Chelativorans sp. AA-79: one gene and its partner. The protein of the gene in region 1 interacts with the protein of each later gene in a pairwise test. Links are inferred from orthologs where the notes say so. Each region holds a gene or a part of one and is shown in the gene's direction. Other genes may lie near its edges.

Evidence for each region.
Region 2: the proteins of leuS (region 1) and ligA interact in binary tests that used the Escherichia coli proteins (3 or more experiments, as listed by UniProt). The link is inferred for Chelativorans sp. AA-79 from one-to-one orthologs.

What each region holds. Positions count from the first base shown.
Region 1 is NZ_CP120361.1:607,963-612,443, reverse strand. Bases 539-3,723 are described here. They hold leuS (leucine--tRNA ligase), read left to right. Parts: upstream 539-907; coding sequence 908-3,523; downstream 3,524-3,723. Other genes in these bases: lptE (LPS assembly lipoprotein LptE), read left to right, coding at 3,549-3,723; PVE73_RS03055 (YggS family pyridoxal phosphate-dependent enzyme), read right to left, coding at 539-780. Outside these bases: more of PVE73_RS03055, read right to left, coding at 103-538; more of lptE, read left to right, coding at 3,724-4,079; PVE73_RS03040 (1-acyl-sn-glycerol-3-phosphate acyltransferase), read left to right, coding at 4,214-4,481.
Region 2 is NZ_CP120361.1:2,215,901-2,220,174, forward strand. Bases 452-3,429 are described here. They hold ligA (NAD-dependent DNA ligase LigA), read left to right. Parts: upstream 452-873; coding sequence 874-2,985; downstream 2,986-3,429. Other genes in these bases: PVE73_RS10700 (AzlC family ABC transporter permease), read left to right, coding at 3,079-3,429. Outside these bases: DNA repair protein RecN, read left to right, coding at 1-194; more of PVE73_RS10700, read left to right, coding at 3,430-3,804; PVE73_RS10705 (AzlD domain-containing protein), read left to right, coding at 3,801-4,106; PVE73_RS10710 (aminopeptidase P family protein), read right to left, coding at 4,103-4,274. UniProt on the Escherichia coli protein: DNA ligase that catalyzes the formation of phosphodiester linkages between 5'-phosphoryl and 3'-hydroxyl groups in double-stranded DNA using NAD as a coenzyme and as the energy source for the reaction.

The sequences.
Region 1 (4,481 bases):
AGCTTCCATGCATTCGTCATCCTCGGGCTCGACCCGAGGATCCATGTCTGAACCACGGCGAAGCGCAGCGGCGATGACGACGATACCGCCTGACCGTTTGGTTCAGCCCGCGAAATAAGGCCGGTTGCCGAAGATCGCCGAGCCTACACGCACGCTGGTCGCCCCGAACGCGATGGCCGTCTCATAGTCGCCGGACATGCCCATGGAGAGCTTCTCCACGCCTGCCTCGCGCGCGAGCTTTTCGAGCAGCGCGAAATGGGGCCCCGGATTCTCGTCCACGGGCGGGATACACATCAACCCCTCGATGACGAGCCCGTGCACATCGCGGCAGCGCGTCACGAACGCCACGGCCTCGCGCGGGTCGATGCCGGCCTTCTGTTCCTCCAGTCCGGTGTTGACCTGCACGTAAAGCCGCGGGCGGCGGCCCTGCTTCGCCATCTCGGTTGCGAGTGCGGCCGCGATCTTCTCGCGGTCTACGGTTTCGACCACGTCGAACAGCGCGACGGCTTCCTTGGCCTTGTTGGACTGGAGCGGCCCGATGAGATGAAGCTCGATATCGGAATGGGCCTCCTTCAATGCCGGCCATTTGCCTTGCGCTTCCTGCACGCGGTTTTCGCCGAAAACGCGTTGGCCGGTCTCGATCACAGGAAGAATCGCATCCGCGGGGAACGTCTTCGAGACGGCCACGAGCCTGACGTCTTCGGGCGCACGGCCCGCCTCGCGGGTGGCTTGGGCAATCCTTTCCTTGACCATATATAGATTGCGAGCGGCATCGATCATGAGTTGGGCGAAATCCTCTGACACGCTTTAGGCTGGCGCGAATCACCGCGCGGAGTTGACGGTCGTCACAAACCGTGGTGAAGGTCCGCCGGAAATTTCTTTGTTCTTTTTATGTGAAAAACCGGGCATGGCAACCGAACGTTACAATCCGCGCACATCCGAACCCCGCTGGCAGAAGGCGTGGGAGGAAGCGCGCCTTTTCGAAACGAAAAGCGACGACGGGCGGCCAACCTATTACGTGCTCGAGATGTTCCCCTATCCTTCCGGGCGCATCCATATCGGCCACACGCGCAACTACACGATGGGCGACGTGGTGGCTCGCTACAAGCGTGCCAAGGGTTTCAACGTTCTCCATCCCATGGGGTGGGACGCCTTCGGCATGCCGGCCGAAAACGCGGCCATGCAGAACAAGGTTCATCCGAAGGAATGGACCTACCAGAACATCGCCACCATGCGCTCGCAGCTCAAGATGATGGGCCTGTCGCTCGACTGGAGCCGCGAGTTCGCCACCTGCGACGTGGACTACTACCACCGCCAGCAGATGCTCTTCCTCGATTTCCACGAGAGAGGGCTGGTCGCAAGGAAGACCTCCAAGGTCAATTGGGACCCGGTGGACCAGACGGTGCTCGCCAACGAGCAGGTGATCGACGGGCGCGGCTGGCGCTCCGGCGCGCTGGTGGAGAGCCGGGAACTTGCGCAGTGGTTCTTCAAGATCACCGATTACGCGGAAGACCTGCTCGAAGCGATAGACACGCTGGACCACTGGCCGGAAAAGGTGCGCCTGATGCAGCGCAACTGGATCGGCCGCTCGGAGGGCCTGTCGATCCGCTGGGCGCTGGTGGAAGGTACCGCACCAGAGGGCGAAAATTGTCTAGAGGTCTATACAACTCGACCTGACACGATCTTCGGCGCCTCCTTCATGGCGGTCGCGCCGGACCATCCGCTGGCGAAGAAAGCGGCGGAAGGGAACTCGGCCCTTGCCGCCTTCATCGAGGAGTGCCGGCATATGGGGACGTCCGCGGCCGTCCTGGAAACGGCCGAGAAGGTGGGTCTCGATACCGGGATCCGCGTGAGGCACCCATTCGACCCCGAGTGGACGCTGCCGGTCTACGTGGCGAATTTCGTCCTGATGGAATACGGCACGGGCGCCATTTTCGGCTGTCCGTCCGGCGACCAGCGCGACCTCGACTTCGCCAACAAATACGGCCTGCCGGTGATCCCGGTCGTAATGCCGGAGGGGGCGGATGCGGCCACCTTCCAGATCACGGAAGAGTCCTATTCGGACGATGGCCTGATGATCAATTCGCGCTTCCTCGACGGCATGTCGAACAAGCGTGCGTTCGAGGAGGTGGCAAACCGGCTGGAGAAGGAGACGCTCGACGGCCGGCCCGTGGCCGGGCGCAAGGTGAACTTCCGCCTGCGCGACTGGGGTGTCTCGCGCCAGCGCTACTGGGGCTGCCCGATCCCCATGATCCACTGCGATGCGTGCGGCGTGGTGCCCGTACCGAAAGAGGATCTGCCGGTGAAGCTGCCGGACGATATCGACTTCGACAAGCCGGGCAACCCGCTCGACCGTCATCCGACTTGGCGGCATGTGAAGTGCCCGAAATGCGGCGGCGACGCGCGGCGCGAGACGGACACGATGGACACCTTCGTCGATTCGTCCTGGTATTTCGCGCGCTTCACCTCCCCGCAAGCCGACGGCCCGGTGGAGAAGGACCTGGCGAACCGCTGGCTGCCGGTAGACCAGTATATCGGCGGGATCGAGCACGCGATCCTGCACCTGCTCTATTCGCGCTTCTTCGTCAGGGGCATGCGCGATACCGGCCATCTGGATTTGGCGGAGCCCTTCAAGGGACTGTTCACGCAGGGCATGGTGGTGCACGAAACCTACCGTGCAGAGGATGGCCGCTGGCTCTCGCCCGCCGAAGTGCGGATCGAAAGCGAAGGCGGTGAGCGAAGGGCGATCGAGATCGCGACCGGAACGCCCGCCGCGATCGGTTCCCTGGAAAAAATGTCGAAATCGAAGAAGAACACGGTGAGCCCCGAGGACATCACCGAATCCTTCGGCGCAGATACGGCGCGCTGGTTCATGCTCTCCGATTCGCCGCCCGAACGCGACGTGGAATGGACGGACGAGGGTGCGACCGGCGCGCATCGCTTCGTGCAGCGGGTATGGCGTCTCGTGACGGAGGCCGCACCCGCGATCGAAGGTGTCACCCCCATGGTCGTGCGCGAGGGCGGTGCTGTCGTCATCTCCAAACCCACGCACAAGGCGTTGAAGGCGGTGGGCGAGGATATCGAGCGGCTTGCCTTCAACCGCGCCATCGCACGCATCCACGAACTGGTGAACGAACTGCAGGCGCCGTTCTCCGATCTCGGCAGTGCGGACGGGGACACCCGCGCGGCGGCCCGAGAGGCGGTCGAGATCCTGATTCGCTTGATCGCGCCCTTCATGCCGCATCTCGCGGAGGAGTGCTGGGCCCGCGTCGGCGGCAACAGCCTCGTCGCGGCCAGCCGCTGGCCGGACTACGATCCAAAGCTCGTGGTGGACGATACGATCGTGCTGCCCGTGCAGATCAACGGCAGGAAACGCGGTGATTTGACAATCGCGCGCGAGGCGGATCAAGCTGCTGTGGAAAAGGCGGTTCTGGAACTCGATTTCGTGCAGAAGGCGTTGGACGGCGCTGCTCCGCGCAAGGTGATTGTCGTTCCGCAGCGAATCGTCAATGTGGTTGCCTGAGCGGAGGGCCAGCTTGGTGAAATTGATGATTCGCGCCGCTGCGGCGGCAGGGGCCGCGTTAATGCTGGCGATGGCCTCCGGCTGCACCGTACGCCCGCTGCTCGCGACGCAGGAAGGCGTTCCCGGCCGGCAGACCACGGCCTCCCTCGCCTCCGTCGCGGTCAATCCCGTCAGCACCCGTTATGCGCAGGAAGTGCGCAACGAGCTGATTTTCCTGCTTCACGGCGGCGCTGCGCAACCTGTCGCGCCTCGCTACAACCTGGACCTTTCTGTGGTTCTCAGCGTGGGATCGGCGGCCGAGGTGCAAAGGGCGCACGAGAACGAGCCGACCGCCGGCACGGTGACCCTGATCGCCACCTATCGCCTGACGGAGGCCGCTACTGGCGAGCCTGTCGCGCAGGGCAACCGGCAGGTCATGTCGGCCTTCGACCGGCCGTTGCAGGAATTTGCCGTGCTCCGCGCCCAGCGCGACGCGGAAGACCGCGCGGCCCGCGAATTGGCGGAGCTTTTGCGCCTTGCCGTGGCCCAGGACATGGCCCGCCTCAATCTTCAATGACGGGGTTGTGATATGATGCCGTACGACAACAAACGATTGTCCCGAGGAACAAGGTTCGGCTTCGCGTCTTGAGTAGGCTTGTCATTGCGCCGTCATAGATTTCGGTGAAACAGCCCCAACGGAGTGCTTCGCCCATGGCCTTTCATACGACGCTGATGTCGGTTGCCGGAGTGGTCGGAAGTCGCATTCTAAAGCGACCGGCTGTAGCGGCGGAGGCACCTTCCCATGTCGTCGATCAACTGATCGCCGAACGCACCGTTCATCTCTCCCAGCACCCGCTCTGGCCGCTGGCGCGCCCCCTTATCTACCGCCATTTCCATTATAGCCAGGCGGTGGCGATGGCCGACGAGATCGCCGCGCTCTCCGGCTGGGGCGCCATGCTCTATATCAGTGAGTTGCTAT
Region 2 (4,274 bases), 1.6 Mb from region 1 along the record:
TCGCCGCCCGCGCCAACACGCATTACCTCATCGCCAAATCCGGTGGCCACGACCGCGTCACCACCGGGATTGCCGTCATGGATACGGCCCAACGGCAGGAGGAGATCGCGCGCATGCTCGCCGGCGCCACCGTGACGGACGAAGCCCGCGCCGCCGCCGAACGCCTCCTGCGCGAAAACGCGGCTCTTGCGTAGCGGCGGCTCTTGCGGCTGGCCATGCCGCATGACCGTCAGCCAGAAGCGCGGCCCGATCCACACGGAGGTCACAAACGACTTCAGCCGGCGTGTTTTCGAGCACAAGTCTGGCGAAGGCTCCGGTTTCACATGGCGTCCAGCACCTCGTCTGTTATGTGGAGCATTTCGATATCCGCGATGCGATCCAGCGGGAAAAGTCCCTCAAGCGCTGGCCGCGCCAATGGAAGGTCGGACTGATCGAGAGCGCTAATCCCGAATGGCACGAGCCGATGCGCGGGATCGGGTGGTGATTTTGTTGGGCGTTGCGACTGGCCTCCGGAGTGGGCCGGGAGCGCCGGCGACCATGATTACTGTTCAGGCATGGATCCTCGGGCTTGACCCGAGGATCCATGCCTGAACATCGAAACTTCACCAGCGGTCGAGGAAGAGAGTCATAGGTAGTCGGGACAGACGCCGGCGGGACGCATTGGGAGCGCCTTTTTTAATTTTGTGGCGTGAACGGTGCGCCCCGCTTCCCAATCCCCTTCAATGGCCAGACGCGAAAGCGGGCGTGGCAAGAATGGTGCTTGCCTGGAGACAATCACATGCCATCGGATGGCGGGAGAGAGGTTACCTGCGGCTTGAGCGGCCGGCCCCAAAAGCCATATGGTGGTGGCCCAACGAATCCGGATCGCCACCCATGACCACAGCCATGATCCCCGTCGACGAGCTGACGGAGGAGCAAGCCAAGGAAGAGCTGGCCCGTCTCGCAAGCGAGATCGCCAAGCACGACAGCCTCTACTTTTCCGAGGATGCGCCGGAAATCTCGGATGCCGAATATGATGCGCTGCGCCGGCGCAATCTCGCCATCGAGCAGGTCTTTCCACTGCTCGTCCGCGAGGATTCGCCGTCGCGTCGGGTCGGCGTGGCCGCCACCGAGAAGTTCGAGAAGGTGCGGCACAAGGTGCCGATGCTCTCGCTGGACAACGCATTCACCGACGAGGACGTGGTCGATTTCGTGGGGCGCATCCGTCGTTTCCTCAAGATGGAGCCGCATGCGCCTATCGCCATGACGGCGGAGCCCAAGATCGACGGGTTGTCCCTCTCGATCCGCTATGAGAATGGCCGGCTGGTCTCCGCCGCCACGCGCGGTGATGGGCAAGTGGGTGAGAACGTCACCGCCAACGCCCGCGCGGTGGCCGATATCCCCAATGTGCTTTCCGGCGACTTTCCTGAAATCCTCGAAGTGCGCGGGGAGGTCTACATGACCCACCGCGACTTCCTGGCGCTCAACCAGCGCCAGCAGGCCGAGGGCAAGCAGACCTATGTGAACCCGCGCAACACGGCGGCAGGCTCGCTGCGCCAGCTCGACCCGTCGATCACCGCCGCCCGCCCGCTCAAATTCTTCGCCTATGCCTGGGGCGAGGTGAGCGAGATGCCCGCCACCACGCAAACTGGCATGGTCGAGGCGCTCAAGAGCTACGGCTTCCCCACCAACGAGCTGATGTGCCTTTGCGAGCGCGCGCAGGAACTCCTGAAGCATTACCATGCCATAGAGGAGCAGCGCGCCACTCTGAGCTACGACATTGACGGCGTCGTCTACAAGGTCAACGACCTGGCGCTGCAGCAGCGCCTCGGCTTCGTCTCCCGCAGCCCGCGCTGGGCCATCGCGCATAAGTTCCCGGCCGAGAAGGCCTTCACCATCCTGCGCGGCATCGACATCCAGGTGGGCCGCACCGGCGCGCTGACGCCGGTGGCGCGCCTGGAGCCGGTCACGGTGGGTGGCGTGGTGGTCACCAACGCCACGCTGCACAATGCCGAGGAGATCGAGCGGCTCGGCATCAAGATCGGCGATACGGTGATCGTGCAGCGCGCGGGCGATGTCATCCCGCAGATCCTTGGTTACGCCGAGGACCGCCGTCCGCCGGACGCAAGGGAATTCGACTTCCCCACCGTCTGCCCTTGCGAGTTGAAGACGCCCGTCGTGCGCGAGGGCACGGCAGGCGGAGGGGAGGGAGTGGTGCGGCGCTGCTCGGGCGAGTTCGCCTGTCCGTTCCAGCGCATCGAGCATCTGCGCCACTTCGTCTCCCGCCGCGCCTTCGACATCGAGGGGCTGGGCGAGAAACAGATCGAGTTCTTCTTTCACGATCCCGACCTGCCGGTCAAAAGCCCGGCCGACATCTTCACCCTCGCCGGGCGCGACGAGCGCAGCCTGAAGAAGCTCAAGGACAAGGACGGCTGGGGCACGGTCTCGGCCGGCAATCTCTTCGCGGCGATAGAGGCGCGGCGCACCATCCCGCTCGACCGCATGATCTACGGCCTCGGCATCCGCCATGTGGGTGATCGCACCGCGGTCACGCTCGCGCGTGCCTATGGTTCGTGGCAGTCGTTCCACGATGCCGCTCTTGCGGTCGCGGGCGGCGATCTTGGCGCGCGCGAGGACATGGACGCGCTGGAGGATATCGGCGACGCGGTCATCGACGCCATCGCCACCTATTTCGCCGAGGAGCACAACCGCAGGCTCGTGGAAGCGCTCGCCGCGCAGGTGAATGTGCTCGAAGCCGAGCGGCCCGCCACGGATTCGCCCGTGGCGGGCAAGACGATCGTGTTCACCGGTGCGCTCGAGCGCATGTCGCGCGACGAGGCCAAGGATATGGCGGAGCGGCTGGGTGCCAAGGTGGCCGGCTCCGTCTCGTCCAAGACCGATCTCGTCGTGGCCGGCCCCGGTGCCGGTTCAAAGCTCAAGAAGGCGGCTGAACTCGGCATCGAGGTGATCGACGAGGATGCGTGGTTCCGGCGGATCGGCGGGTAATCGCCGAACCATCAGCCACTTTCATCCTTCCCTCAAGGAAATTGATGTGACGGGTCAGCGCTGCTGACCTATGTATCCGCACTGGAGGCTTCCATGACCGCAGAAAGCTTTGCCGAGCCGCGACCGTCGGACGATTTCCTCGCCGGTGCGCGGGCAAGCGTTCCCGTCGTGCTGGCGGTCGTGCCGTTCGGGCTTCTTTTCGGCGCGCTGGCGCTGGAGCATGGGCTTTCCACCTTCGAGGCCGTGCTGATGAGCGCGGCCATCTATGCCGGCGCCAGCCAGATGGTGGGCATCGATCTCTTCGGCACGAAGATTGCTCCGTGGGTGATTGTGCTCTCCATCGTCGCCGTCAATTTCCGCCACGTGCTCTATTCGGCCACCATCGGCCGGCATCTCGCACACTGGACGCCGCTGCAGCGTCTGGTCGGCTTCTTTTTCCTCGTCGATCCGCAGTTCGCCGAGGCGGAGCAGCGTGTCGAGCGTCGTCAGCCGGTCAGCTTCGCCTGGTATATGGGGCTCGCGCTTCCGGTTTATCTCTGCTGGGTCACCGAATCCTGGCTCGGCGCGCTTTTCGGGCGCTTCATCCCCGATGCGCGCACGTTCGGCCTCGATTTCATCCTGCCGATCTACTTTCTCGCCATGGTGATGAGCTTCCGCAAACGCCCCTTGTGGCTACCGGTGGTGGGCATCAGCGCCGTGGTCTCCATCATCGCCTATCGGACGGTGGGCTCGCCCTGGCACGTTTCCATAGGCGCGCTTGCCGGCGTCCTCCTCGGTGCGCTGCTCGCGCCTTCGACGTCCAAGGAGGAGAAGCCGTGAGCGCCACCACGACGTTCTGGATCATCATCGCCGGCGCTGTCCTCACCTATCTCACGCGGGCAGGCGGCCACCTCGTGCTCTCCCGTTTCGAGCGCATCCACCCGCGCGTGGAAGCCGGGCTCAACGCCGTGCCCGCAGCGGTGCTGACGACACTCGTGGCGCCCGCCGCTATGGAAGGCGGGCCGGCGGAGATCGCGGCCCTCGTCACCGGTGCCGCCATCTCGCTCCTCGGCGGCGGCATGATGACGATCTTCTTCTCCTCCGCCGCGGTGCTGATCGCGCTAAGGCACGTCTTGGGCTAGAGCGGCGCAGTTGCCTTCTCCAGCCACGCCGAGGTCGGCCCATCGACCAGCGGACCGATCGCTTCGAAGACCCGCTTGTGGTAGGCGTTGAGCCAGTCCCGTTCCTGGGGTGAGAGCAGGGCCGGGTCGATCAGCCGCCGGTCGATCGGCACGAGCGTCAGCGTTTCG